DNA from 4 places in the Lysinibacillus sp. OF-1 genome. Region 3 is predicted to be linked to each of the others. Evidence: riboswitches for the same ligand, from Rfam matches in the RefSeq annotation. Region 3 holds a riboswitch; each other region holds the start of a gene.
The links. Region 3 has a riboswitch for S-adenosylmethionine ahead of metA (homoserine O-acetyltransferase MetA). Riboswitches for the same ligand answer to the same signal wherever they lie in the genome.
Positions count from the first base shown of each region.

Region 1: another riboswitch for S-adenosylmethionine. It lies ahead of NV349_RS01975 (O-acetylhomoserine aminocarboxypropyltransferase/cysteine synthase family protein); the one in region 3 lies ahead of metA (homoserine O-acetyltransferase MetA).
Region 2: another riboswitch for S-adenosylmethionine. It lies ahead of NV349_RS01015 (methionine ABC transporter ATP-binding protein); the one in region 3 lies ahead of metA (homoserine O-acetyltransferase MetA).
Region 4: another riboswitch for S-adenosylmethionine. It lies ahead of NV349_RS08135 (YezD family protein); the one in region 3 lies ahead of metA (homoserine O-acetyltransferase MetA).

Region 1 covers NZ_CP102798.1:402,476-405,791, forward strand. The annotation lists gene NV349_RS01970 (glycerol-3-phosphate acyltransferase) at 185-817, opposite strand; SAM riboswitch class I at 973-1,086, shown strand; gene NV349_RS01975 (O-acetylhomoserine aminocarboxypropyltransferase/cysteine synthase family protein) at 1,198-2,499, shown strand; gene NV349_RS01980 (hypothetical protein) at 2,836-3,222, shown strand.
Region 2 covers NZ_CP102798.1:203,503-206,818, reverse strand. The annotation lists gene NV349_RS01020 (CaiB/BaiF CoA transferase family protein) at 1-909, shown strand, start outside; SAM riboswitch class I at 1,164-1,272, shown strand; gene NV349_RS01015 (methionine ABC transporter ATP-binding protein) at 1,380-2,405, shown strand; gene NV349_RS01010 (methionine ABC transporter permease) at 2,395-3,057, shown strand; gene NV349_RS01005 (MetQ/NlpA family ABC transporter substrate-binding protein) at 3,105-3,316, shown strand, end outside.
Region 3 covers NZ_CP102798.1:2,386,668-2,389,983, forward strand. The annotation lists gene NV349_RS11545 (GerAB/ArcD/ProY family transporter) at 1-242, shown strand, start outside; gene metA (homoserine O-acetyltransferase MetA) at 283-1,218, opposite strand; SAM riboswitch class I at 1,328-1,438, opposite strand; gene NV349_RS11555 (nucleotide excision repair endonuclease) at 1,588-2,013, shown strand; gene NV349_RS11560 (hypothetical protein) at 2,066-2,452, opposite strand; gene NV349_RS11565 (TrmB family transcriptional regulator) at 2,474-3,256, opposite strand.
Region 4 covers NZ_CP102798.1:1,717,480-1,720,795, reverse strand. The annotation lists gene NV349_RS08150 (cold-shock protein) at 1-45, shown strand, start outside; gene NV349_RS08145 (VOC family protein) at 150-935, opposite strand; gene NV349_RS08140 (flavin reductase family protein) at 1,094-1,579, shown strand; gene NV349_RS08135 (YezD family protein) at 1,662-1,817, opposite strand; SAM riboswitch class I at 1,887-1,983, opposite strand; gene NV349_RS08130 (phosphopantothenoylcysteine decarboxylase domain-containing protein) at 2,194-2,868, opposite strand; gene NV349_RS08125 (LysR family transcriptional regulator) at 2,943-3,316, opposite strand, start outside.

The DNA of each region.
Region 1 (3,316 bases), 2.0 Mb from region 3:
TTTCTACGATAAATATGACGATTATTATCCATAACATCGGTTAGTAAAATGTTTTATTAAGATAAGAACTTGTCTATTTTATTGTAAAAAAATAAGTATGCAGAATAGCTGCTTTTTACAGCGATATAAGTAGATAAAGAGAAAATATACGGTCATAAAAAATACAAAAATATCCATTGTAATATTATTTCTTTTTCTTAAATGCAGACGTTACTTTAGGCTCTGTACCCTTCGCTAATCGTTGGATATTTTCGATGTGCAGGATAATAGCTATGCCAAAAAGAAGGACAGCAATTATAGTTGGGCCAATTCCAGGAATCCATAAATATGTTGCCGTACAAAAGACGAGATAAAACTCTAGAACACCGACAATTAAATAGTTAGTTGCAAAGGATAAAATGACAAATAAAATAAGTGCAAATAAACCAATCTTCCAATCTACAGCAAGTAGAATTCCAATAATAGAGGCAGTTCCTTTCCCACCATTGAAGCCCATATAAAATGGGAAATTATGACCCAAAATAACCCCTGCAGCAATAATGTAGGTCAGGAGCCATATTTCTCCTTCGGTTAAATGCGGAGCATCTGCTAAATAAAAGTGTGCACCGATAATAGCTACAACGCCTTTGCCAATATCGATTAGGGCTACTAAAACGCCATATTTCCAGCCGAGGGAAAGTGTAGCATTAGAGGCACCTGCATTGCCATGGCCAGCTTTTTTTAAATCAACCCCCGATAAAAATTGTGCCACTTTAGAGCCGTGAATACAGCCAATTAAATATCCAACTAAGAGAAAAATGATCACGGCTTTTACCATAAAAATACTCCTTTCAAATTTTTTTCTAAATTAGTGTATGCGTTCATATTACGTATAAGAGCTGACAGAAGTTTCGGAAAAAATAAAATTTACATATTGACAGAAAAAAACTCTATGTTTATACTGTGTTACAACGATGGAAATTGAATCTCATACTCTTATCAAGAGCGGCGGAGGGATAGGCCCTATGATGCCCAGCAACCAGTAAGTGATGAACTTACTAAGGTGCTAATTCCTACAGATTCTTACTTGGATCTGGCAGATAAGGGGAGGAAAACTTGCAACCGCAACCCTCTTCTTAACAGGAGAGGGTTTTGTTTTCTACACATAAATCCTCCTCATCTCCGGTACCATCGTAAAAAAATAATTGGAGGTACACAATGACAAATTTTAAACCAGAAACATTGCTGTTACATGGTGGTCAAGAGCCAGACCCAGTGACGGGCTCTAGAACAGTTCCTGTCTATCGCTCAACTGCTTTCGTATTTAAGGACACTGCTCATGCGCAACGTCTTTTTGCCTTAGAGGAAGCGGGGAACATTTACACACGGATTACAAATCCGACAGTGGATGTTTTTGAAAAGCGTGTGGCCTTATTGGAAGGTGGAACAGCAGCAGTAGCACTTTCATCTGGTGCAGCAGCTATCGCATTTTCCATTTTAAATCTAGCTGGAGCAGGCGATGAAATAGTAGCAGGTAGTTCTTTATATGGTGGTACGTATAATTTATTGGCTAACACATTACCGAAGTATGGCATTAAAACAATTTTTGTAGATGAAACAAACCCAGAGAATTTTAAGGCTGCGATTACCGATAAAACGAAAGCTGTCTTCGCTGAAATTTATGGTAATCCAAGTTTAAAAGTTTTAGATATTGAAGCAGTAGCTAAGATTGCACATGATAACAGTTTACCATTAATTATCGATAGTACATTTGCTTCTCCTTATGGTTCCACACCAATTGAATACGGTGCAGATATTGTTGTTCACTCCGCAACTAAATGGATAGGTGGTCATGGTACAACTTTAGGTGGGGTTGTTGTAGACGCTGGTAAGTTTGATTGGACTAGTGGACGATTCCCTGGATTTACGGAACCAGATGCTTCTTACCATGGATTACGTTACGGAATTGATACAGCTTCTGCTGCTTTTGCTACGAAGCTACGCGTACAGTTGTTACGTGACTTCGGTCCAACATTAAGTGCTGACGCAGCGTTTAATTTACTACAAGGTTTAGAAACGCTTCATTTGCGTATCCCTAAACACAATGAAAATGCGTTGGCAGTTGCTGAATATTTACGAAACCACCCATCTGTGGAGTATGTAAACTATAATGGCCTAGAAGATTTTGCGACACATGATTTGGCGAAAAAATACTTGAAAAATGGCTTCGGTTCTGTGCTTACATTTGGCATTAAAGGTGGACGTGAGGCTGGTCGAAAGCTAATTGATAGCGTGAAGCTGTTTTCACATGTAGCAAATGTAGGGGATGCCAAATCGCTCATTATTCACCCAGCATCTACTACACATCAGCAATTATCAACAGATGAATTAATTCAAGCTGGCGTAACCGAGTCGCTCATTCGCTTATCCATCGGTTTAGAGGCAGTAGAGGATATTATTGCTGATTTAGAACAAGCCATTACGCTTGCCACAACAACTGAACAAACTGTAGAAGCTTAAGTTTTAGAACGCAAGGGAGGATGTTGTAGAGTTTACGTATTTTCTCATTCGAATTGCCTCATTTGGCATTGCGTCAAACGTTGCTACATCAACCAAGTATAAAATCCATCAATTATCAGAACTTTTTTAAAAATAATACCAAGTATTTTTATGTGTATTATTGACTTAATTAATTCCGTGTTATATACTAGGGAATAAGTTAAGAATACGAAAATTCTTGTTATAAGGTAAATGTTTTCAAAAGTGCTCCCCCCACTTTTGAATATATAGAAGAAGAGTGGTCGCATAGCCAGTGACTGCTCTTCCAAAAAAACTGATGATAAAGGAGTGTTTAAAATGGGTAATATCTATAGTGCACAAAACATTGCATCCTATCTAATTTATGAGCTGAATGAAGGTCATGTCTTTGTCAACAATCAATCCATTCAACACTTACTTACATCAGTCGATAAAAAATGGAAGCAAGTCTTTGGTCATACAGCATTTCAAGAGTATGTTGTGGCTGAAGAGGAGGGCTATACTGTAAAGGAAGTTTTTGAGGCATATGAACATTACGGTGTGAGCCATATTGCACTTCCTGCAACAGAGCTTTACTTAAAATACGGTACATTTCAATTAGTGGAACGTACGTATGCAATACCAAATTTTACAGAAGAAGAAATTAGTCTTGTTCAACAAGCTTTAACACATTATCGTTATCAATTGCTTTCAAAAGCAAGTTGAAAACCCCCATATATTAAAGCTCATTCTCTGCTGCTACAGGGAATGAGTTTTTTCTTTAGAGGTCATTAAAATAGTAACAAGATGATGGGTGTCC
Region 2 (3,316 bases), 2.2 Mb from region 3:
ATCGAAGGTTTTCGGCCTGGTGTCATGCAACGCCTTGGCATTGGCTATGAAGCTCTAAAGGAAATAAATCCAAAGGTTATCTATTGTGCGATTACTGGTTACGGACAAACTGGACCTTATAGCAATCGACCTGGACACGATAATAACTATTTATCTTTAGCAGGCTTACTCGATTATTCACGCCATAAGGATAAAAAGCCTGTCTCCATGGGGGTTCAACTAGCTGATATAGCTGGAGGGACAATGCATGCCGCAATTGGGGTACTGGCTGCTGCCCTTCATCGTGAAAAAACAGGCGAAGGACAATTCATAGATATTAGTATGACAGATGCTGTCTTTTCGCTGAATGCTATGTATGGTGCTGCGTTTATTGGGGGTGGTCGTGTACCACAGCCAGAGCAAGAAATTTTAAACGGAGGCAGTTACTATGATTTTTACAAAACAAAAGATGGACGCTTCTTCTCTGTCGGTAGCTTAGAACCTCAATTTCGTAAACTGCTCTGTGAAGCACTCGACATTCCTGAGTTGATTGATAATACCTTTAATGATTCTTACTATACGCAAATACGCTTTAAAGAGGCTGTTCATGATGCCTTTCTATCAAAGACATATGAGGAATGGCTTGAGGTATTTAACGAGGATTTTGAAGGTTGTGTAGAGCCTGTACTCACTTTTCCAGAAGCATGTGAGCATCCACAGTTGAAGGCTCGCGGCATGATCGTCGATATTCCAAAAAGCGATGGCACCATGCAACAGCAAATTGCTTCTGCCTTTAAATTTGATGGCACTGAGCCTGAGTACAAGTATGTCGGTGCCAAGCTTGGAGAGCATAATGAAGAAGTATTAACTGCACTTGGCTATAATGATGAACAAATTGCTAGTTTACGAGAAAAGGGCGTTTTAGAATAACGGAAAGGTTCAATTTGGAAGTAGGCAATTTTCAAATTGAACCTTTTTATGGCTGCCTGCTCATTGACATCCTCAGTAACATAAGCATAAATTATTTCACTAGAAAAAACGCGGCTACCAATGTACTCCTGCTGTTATAACAGTAAATGGATTTATTTTTCTAATAAAACTTTTTAAAAGAAATGTTGACATATAATTCATCAAGCATTATAGTATTGTTTAAATCTTAACAGACAATTAAATACGATAATTTCTTCTTATCCAGAGAGACTGAGGGACAGGCCCAATGAAGTCTCGGCAGCGGGTTATTAACATAATACCGTGCCAATTCCTGCAAATGTACTTACATTTGAAAGATGAGAAGGAAGTAGTTTCTTCAATAGTGGGGACCTTCCTTTTTTCTTAATCGATAAGAACAAAAGGAAGGTCCTTTTTGTTCTTTATTTTTAAATAGGGAGTTGAGCAAGTAAATGATTGAATTTCAGAATGTAGCGAAAACCTTTAAATTTGGTGATCGTGAAGTGAATGCAGTGAAAGATGTATCTCTTTCAATTCAGCAGGGAGAGATTTTTGGAATTATTGGATTTAGTGGTGCAGGAAAGAGCACATTATTGCGACTTGTGAATCTATTAGAAAGTCCAACCCATGGCACTGTTCAAGTACAAGGTGTTGATATTAATTCGCTCACACCAAAAGAGGTAAGAAAGCTGAGAAGAAGAATCGGCATGATTTTTCAAAATTTCAACTTATTCTCCTCAAGAACGGTAGCTGGAAATGTAGCCTATCCACTTAAGCTGGCGGGAGTGCCTAAAAAAGAAATTAATGAAAGAGTTGCAGAACTTCTTAGTTTTGTTGGTCTTACAGAAAAAGCGAACGATTACCCTGAGCAATTATCTGGAGGCCAAAAACAGCGGGTTGGCATTGCGAGGGCGCTTGCTACCTCCCCTGATATATTAATTTGTGATGAAGCAACCTCAGCGCTCGATCCAGATACAACTGGGGAAATTCTCCGCCTTCTCAAAAAAGTAAACAAGGATTTAGGAATCACTATTTTGCTAATCACACATGAGATGAATGTCATCCAACAAATATGTGACAGAGTAGCAGTCATGGAAAATGGAGCAGTAATTGAATCTAATTCAGTTTTTGATATTTTTACAAATCCACAGCATTTAACGACTCAACGGTTTATTCAATCGGTTCAGCAAGATCGACCATCTGCATCTCTATTAGAGGAATGGAGAAAAAAAGGCGGCAAAAATTTATACCGTGTTATTTTTAAAGGTGATATTGCTAGCGATCCTATCCTTTCTCGCGTAACAAGAAAATTTGATGTGGACGTTAATATCGTCTATGGCTCTGTCCGAGAAATTCAGGAGAAGTTCTATGGGAACTTGCTCGTCTCATTTGAGGGACATAGCGATAAAATACCTAGTGTTCTTACTGAATTACAAGACATTGTAACTGTTGAGGAGGTAAAATTCAATGAAGGTTGATTGGACGACTTTTTGGCCCCGTATTTTTGAATCTACGGGTGAAACGATTTTAATGGTTATTATAACCCTTATCTTCGGTTCTATTCTTGGTATAACAATAGGTTTACTACTATATGTGACACGAAAAGGAAATATTTTAGAGAACAAATTCGTGTTTCAATTGTTAAATTTTTTAATTAATATTATTCGCCCAGTTCCATTTATTATTTTTCTAGTGGCCATTAGCCCATTAACAAGAATGGTTGTTGGAACAACGATTGGTACGTGGGCAGCAATCTTTCCGATGACGATTGCCTCATCATTTGGTATTGCGAGAGTAGTAGAGAATAACTTAGTTAGCATTGACCCTGGGGTAATTGAAGCCGCAAAGGCAATGGGAGCAAGTCCTCTACAAATTATTTTTACTGTATTAATTCCAGAGGCACTTGGACCGTTAATTTTAGGCTTAACGTTTGTGACAGTCGGTTTAATAGATTTCTCTGCAATGGCTGGTACAGTTGGCGGAGGCGGTTTAGGTCATATTGCTATGACATATGGTTATCAACGCTTTGATGGAAGTGTCATGCTTGTGACCGTTATTATTCTTATTATTCTTGTACAAATTGCGCAGTGGATTGGGAATAAGCTATCAAGAAAAATTATGCGACGGTAAGAAGGACATTTTTCATTTGAATAAAACAACGAAAGAGGAGATTAATAATGAAAAAGTGGTTTAGTATTTTATTAGTTTTAACAGCCGTATTAGCATTGGCTGCCTGTGGGTCTGATTCAGCTACAGATAATGCTAAAAAAGAAGAAAAGGTAAAGATTGGTGTAACTGGAACAGATGGTGAAGTATGGCCGATTTTAAAAGAGAAAGCTAAAAAGGAAGGGATTGAAATTGAGCTTGTTGAGTTCTCTGACTATACATT
Region 3 (3,316 bases):
ATCATCGTCCTCTCATATTACCGATGGGTCTAATTGTCATTGGGCTTTCTCAAATTATTCATCCAGACATTGTACATTCAACCAATTACAATAATGAAATTTGGCCAATCTTTTCTTTTATAATCACCATTTTATTACCGATACTTTTATTGATTGTCGCAGTTATACGAAATCGCAAAACCAAAGCTCAAAGTACCGAAACGCCTAATACAGAAACAACGAATGACAATCAAAAAGTCTAATTTCTTTTATGGTGAGAAAAGAAATTAGACTTTTTATTAATTAAATATGATATTCAATTTCATCTACAAAATCCCATTCGTATGGTGTTTCTTGGTAAACATAGTAGTTCAACCAGTTAGAGAATAATAAATGCGTATGGGCACGCCATGTATTCATTGGCTCCTGTGATGGATCATCATTCGGGAAGTAATTCACAGGAACAGCGATATCTATGCCCTTTGCGACATCACGGCTATATTCATCGGCTAATGTTGTCGCATCATACTCCAGATGCCCTGTAATCATAATGTTTTTATTATCTTTTGATTGGACGATGAACACACCCGCATCCTCTGAATAGGATAATAATCGTAAGTCTGGATGATTGCGAACCTCGTCGATCGAAACAGAAGTATAGCGTGAATGTGGAGCGGTAAATAAATCACTGAAGCCCCGTACTAAATCCACTGTTAAATCGGTGATTACATGGGAATAGACACCTGAGCATTTAGCTGAAAGTTCTACCTTTCCTATCCCATAATGATGATACAGTGCCGCCTGTGCCCCCCAACAGATATGTAAAACGGATGTCACATTCTTTTTGGACCAGTCCATAATTTCTGAAATTTCCCGCCAATAGTTAACTTCTTCAAAGGCCATTTTTTCTACAGGTGCTCCCGTAATAATCATTCCGTCATAGCGACGGTGACGAATCTGGTTGAACGTTGTGTAAAATAGCTGTAAATGTGATTTACTGACGTTTTTCGACTCATGTGTGGCCGTATTTAAAAAGGTGATATTTACCTGTAGCGGTGTATTCCCTAATAAACGTAGTAATTGAAGCTCCGTTTTTTCTTTTTCAGGCATTAAATTCAATATTAATATGTTTAACGGACGAATTTGCTGTGTTTTCGCACGGTCCTCTTCCATGACGAAGATTTTTTCCTCACGTAAATGTTCTCCAGCTGGTAAATTTTTCGGAATATTAATTGGCATCTTGCGTTCCCCTCTCTTTGATCACTCTCTTTTAGCAAACCTTGCTGACAAATTAAAAAATCCTCCTCATTCCATACGAGATAGAATGAGAAGGATTTTTTCACGTCCACTCTTATCTCTCAAAGGAAAAATCCTTCGCTGGAATTAGCACCTTTCTAACAATTGTTAGAGGTTGCTGAAGCGTCATCGGGCCAAATCCCTCAGCTTCTCTTGATAAGATTATTTAATTACATCGAATTGTAGCATGAATTAGTTAGAATATCAATAATTCATAGAATATTTTGTGATTCAAATGCATGTTCCTCGTTTATTTGATGTACACTAAGCTTGCTATAAGTAGTGTTTCTACATTTAAAATTTATGGTAAACATGCCGTATTTATGTTACCATATAACTTTAGTAACAGAGAGGAACGTGAATACTTTGATTAAAATTGAATTTCCAAAACCTGATGTAGTCATCCGTCAACGTGAACAAGAAGTAAAACCTGGTGATGTGCCTATCACACCATACTTTGGTTTTATTGACTTCCATAAAATCACACGTGATAAAGGCGGCATTTTTTTATTCTATAATGACAAGAATGAGCTATTATTTGTCGGCAAAGCACGTAAAATTCGTCAACGTATTAAAAAGCATTTCGAGGACAATGTATCTCCGATGAAAAATCATCGTGATGAAGTGTTCAAAATTGAGGTCTATGAAGTAGAAGATCCAATGGAACGTGAAATTTACGAAACATATGCGATTAACACTTTCCGCTCCAAATACAATGTAGAGAAAGTCTTTTATTAAGATATCTTGTAAAGAAACCGAAATCTCATTTAATGGGATTTCGGTTTTTGTCTTATATAGAGGTTACGCGATCTATTGGCGTACTCTCGCCGTTTATTCGCAAATCAATCGTGTCTAGCTCAGGATCTTTGGTAATGATTTTATATACATAGGGTTGAGCCTCTTTTCGTTGCTCGCTACCTTCTTTCAGTTGGATGACTTGACTGTTTTCTTCAGCCGCAATACTTGCCAGCACATTCCCTTTCGAATAATAAACAAGATAATACGTAGAGTCATCTTCATACAATAATTGAATCTTATCATTAGCCTCAATTTTTTGTTGAATATTGTCTGGAACGACAGTTACCTCATGAATCATTAGTGATTTGGTAGGCGTTTTAGCGTTACATGCTCCTAACATTAATAAGCTCATTAAACCTAGCAACACGAATTTTTTCACGTTACTCCCCTTCCCTTATGACTATTCTAAGAAAAAAGCTTTACGCTCCTTAGCAATCCAGTCTTCTAATTCCTGATCATCACGTTTTACCAATCGATTGATAAGGACGTCATGCCAAACATAATCCTCTAACAAATAAATATGGACAGGGTCATTGGTGATAAAGGCCATTTCTTGCGTAGATGGAGAGTGACCATAAATCATTTCCTGACCATCTACCGATAAAATAAACCAATGTGGTGTAGACGTTTTTTTCGTGTAGTGTGTAGCTCTATGCTGGTCAATCGACTCTAGCTGTTCCCCTACATATAGGGTAATACCATGAATAGGAACATGCTGTGCCACTTCTTGAATATCTCCCCTTAAAGTATCATACATATCTTCCCACATCGATAGAATCACTTTTTTCTTGGCTTTTTTTAAAAGTGACTGGCAATAGTTGATGATCGCCTCCTTGCCCTTTAGCATGACTACTTTTGGCTCCACTTCCTGCACTTTTTCCTCTAATTTTTCTAATTTCGTACTCATGGATGTAAAATTCGATTGCCAGCGCTGCTGCATTTGCTGTAAAAACACAGACACAGGCATAGCCGCATAGGTCGTTTGTTCAGCCGTTTCTTCTTTTAGCACAATTCCCTTTTCTACAAGGACGTTTAAAATATCATAAATTCTTGCGCGTGGTATACCAGAATTTTTACTGACCTGATAGGCACTAACATGACTTTGCTGCACAAGTGCCGTATAGGCCTTTGCTTCATATTCTGTAAAGCCCATGTCTTTCAACTGGGCGATTAATTCCTCCATGTAATCCCTCCATTATCTTTATTATAGGCTACTGTTGTGAAGATTTGCCAATGAAAAAAT
Region 4 (3,316 bases), 670 kb from region 3:
GAAGGCAATCGAGGACCCCAGGCATCAAATGTTGTAAAATTATAAGCTCCAAAATTGAAAGTGGATGAGGTAGATGAATAGTGCTCAATCCGCTTTTTGACATGTTTGCACATAAAAATCCACTTCAACAATTGAAGTGGATTTTTAATTTATCTATTAATCCAATAAAAAGCACCTGGACAAACTAATGTTTCCTTTGTTCGGTGTGGATCTTTCAATGTTACACCGATGGGTCCTTCTTTTAAATGCCCTAACGTCATGGCAGATGCTGCCGTCTCCTCATAAAAATCCAAGCGCATATTTGGTAGCTGTAGTGACACAAATTGCTCATGCTGCTCGGAATCGGGTAGCTGTAATACCTTTTGCCAAAGCTGAACCGTCTCCTCCACATCCTTGACAAAAAACTGAATAGATTCCATTGTGATGGCTTGGTTTTCATCGATTGCACCACTAGCTTTTAATTGTGCCAAACGTTCCTCATCTTCATCTGCCCATTCAATTAAGAATGGAAAATCCAATGAAAGGTTGGGCATGCCAAAATGCAATAGCTTCCATTCTAGTGTCGTGCCATCTGGTCTTGTTCGGCTACAAGCATCGGGACCATATACTTCAAAGCCCAATGCACGCAATCGTTGACCCTCGTCTTCAATATTTTTGGTGCGCAAGGCAATTCGTGAAAATCCTTGGCGCTCACGATCACGTTTAAACGTATAATGTAGGGAATAAGGGTACAGAGCCGCTTGCTCAAATAAATCACGATCATAAATAGCGATTTGTTCAATATAGCTTAAGCCAAAATAGCTTAGCGTATTATAAGTCCCCCACATCGTGTGTTGACCACCGTTCACTGTACGGACATTTCGTTTATTGAAGAAAACCTTTATATTTTCTGGTGATTCTACTTGATGTACCAGATGATCAAAATATAAAGTCATGGCAATTCCCCTTTCTTTCCCCCATTAGCTTTACCTGGATGTTTAATTGATTTAAAATTTACTTAAGAAAAGGAGTTACTATATGGTATGAAAAAAAGTGCAATTTACCTACTAACTCCGTTAACTAATTTATGACTAACTATAAAGAGGTGATTTGAATGACAGATCAAGTAGCTGCTTTTAAATTGGCATTAGGTAACTATCCTACAGGTGTAACGGTTGTGACAGCATGTCATGAAACGAATCCAATTGGCTTAACAGTCAATTCTTTTGCATCTGTTTCCATTGACCCACTACTTATTTTATGGTCACTTGATAAAAAATCTCAGCTCCATTCTTACTTTATGGGTGCGGAAAAATTCGCTGTCAATATTTTAGCGAGTAATCAAGAGCATTTATGTACATTATTTGCAAGTAAAGTCCCGGATCGCTTTGCTCAAGCTAAATGGTCTACTTCTACTTTTGGGCTACCGATTTTACATGATACAGCAGCTATTTTACAATGTAAATCATTTCAGCAAATAGATGCAGGCGATCATACTATTTTTATTGGGCAAGTGCTAGACATTACAAATTCTCAAAAAGAACCCCTTCTCTATCATCGTCGTCATATCGGTCCAATTCCAAAAAGCTTTTATAGCTAATTTCCATAAAAAAGAGCCACTTGTAAGCAATGGAAACCATGCTTATTAGTGGCCTTTTCACATCGTTCAACTGAAATGAGCATTATTTCTTCTGTGGAAATCTCTGCTTTTCAAGCCTATTAATTTGCACAATCACACCATCTTGAATCGTAATATTCACTTCACCAAATTCAAGATTTTGAATTGCCTTAGCAATTGCCTCTAATTTTTTATCATCTACCTTTGCCGATTGAGCCATACGATACACCCCCTCTTTATTCTCCTAGTTGTACAAAAGAGGCCAACGCATCAAACCGATTGATAGCCCCTCCTATCTCTCAGACACCATCTGTTGGATTTGGCACCTATCTTCTCGGTTGCCGAGGCTTCATGGGGCCAAGTCCCTCCACCTCTCTTGATAAGAGTACTGCGTTTCTTGAAAATAATTCTATAATTCTGTTATCCGAATGTCAATATAAAATATTAGAAAACCTAGCTGAATACTTTGTAATAGCATCCTCTCTGTTACAATTCACTCATAATCCTATCGTATTGTATGCTATGTCAGTCTATCTAACCACAATGGCAAAGAAAAAAACTGTGTAGAAGTATGACCTTCTCCACAGTTCATCACGTTATTCCCTATGCAAACATTCCATTAAAGTTTGTGCTGTCTGTTGCTTGCCCATCACCTTAATTGATTGTCCCTCAGCAGGCACGATCCAATGAGGCTCATCCCCGCCATATAAAGACTGCGAGCTATTTGCAACCATAAATTGAGCATGCGCGGCTTCCATACGCAGTCTTGCACGAGCGAGTAAAAAATCCTCATCATTTGTAGCTTCTAGCTTAAAGCCCACTAGCGTTACATTCGGTTGCCAGCCCTTGATTTGCCCTAATACTTTTGGTGCCTTTTTAAAATGGATAATAGGTGGTTCGTCAGAAGGCATTTTCCCCGCTTCCTCCATTAAATTACCGGATTGATCATAAACCTTGTCAATAACCCAATCGGAGCCAGCAGCAGCCATAATAACAATATCGACTTGTTGTAGCTGAACCGCATGACGTACCTTTTCTCCTAAATCCTCAATACCTTCAAATTTTACCAATGTCATTTTGTCGTGATTTGCTGGAAGCTGTGCAAAGTAGCCATGCATATATATTACATTCGCACCCTTAGCCAATGCGGCCTCTGCTAAATAACAGCCCATTGTCCCTTTTGATAAATTCGTGTGCCCTCGTACACGATCCCATTTTTCAAGTGTTCCCCCACTTGTAATGAGTACGGTTTTGCCTTGTAATGTCCCCATACACTCACCTATTTTCTACAATATATACAAATACTATTTTAACGTAATGTAAGGATGTGCTTCAATAGCCACAATCATAGCGTACTATTTTGCTCTTTTAACCAAGCACTTAATATTTCCGCAAATTTCTTAGTAACAGGGGAAGCATGGTGCTTCATCGCAATTCCAATGGTACGGTAGCCTCCTTGCTTTAGCGGGATTGCTTTTAACGTTGATGGTAAATGTTGAATGACCAATTGAGGCAAAATACTAATGCCTAAATGATGGGAAATCATTGAAAGAATCCCTACCTCCTCAGAAAGCTCAAAGCGAATATGGGGCTTTACATGATATTGCTCCAACAGTACCTTTACATCATTTGTCCCTTTATAGGAAGTCATGATAAAAGGCATATCTTCTAGGTCAACAATATCAATTTCTGTCTTATGAAATAAAGGGCTTTTATCCG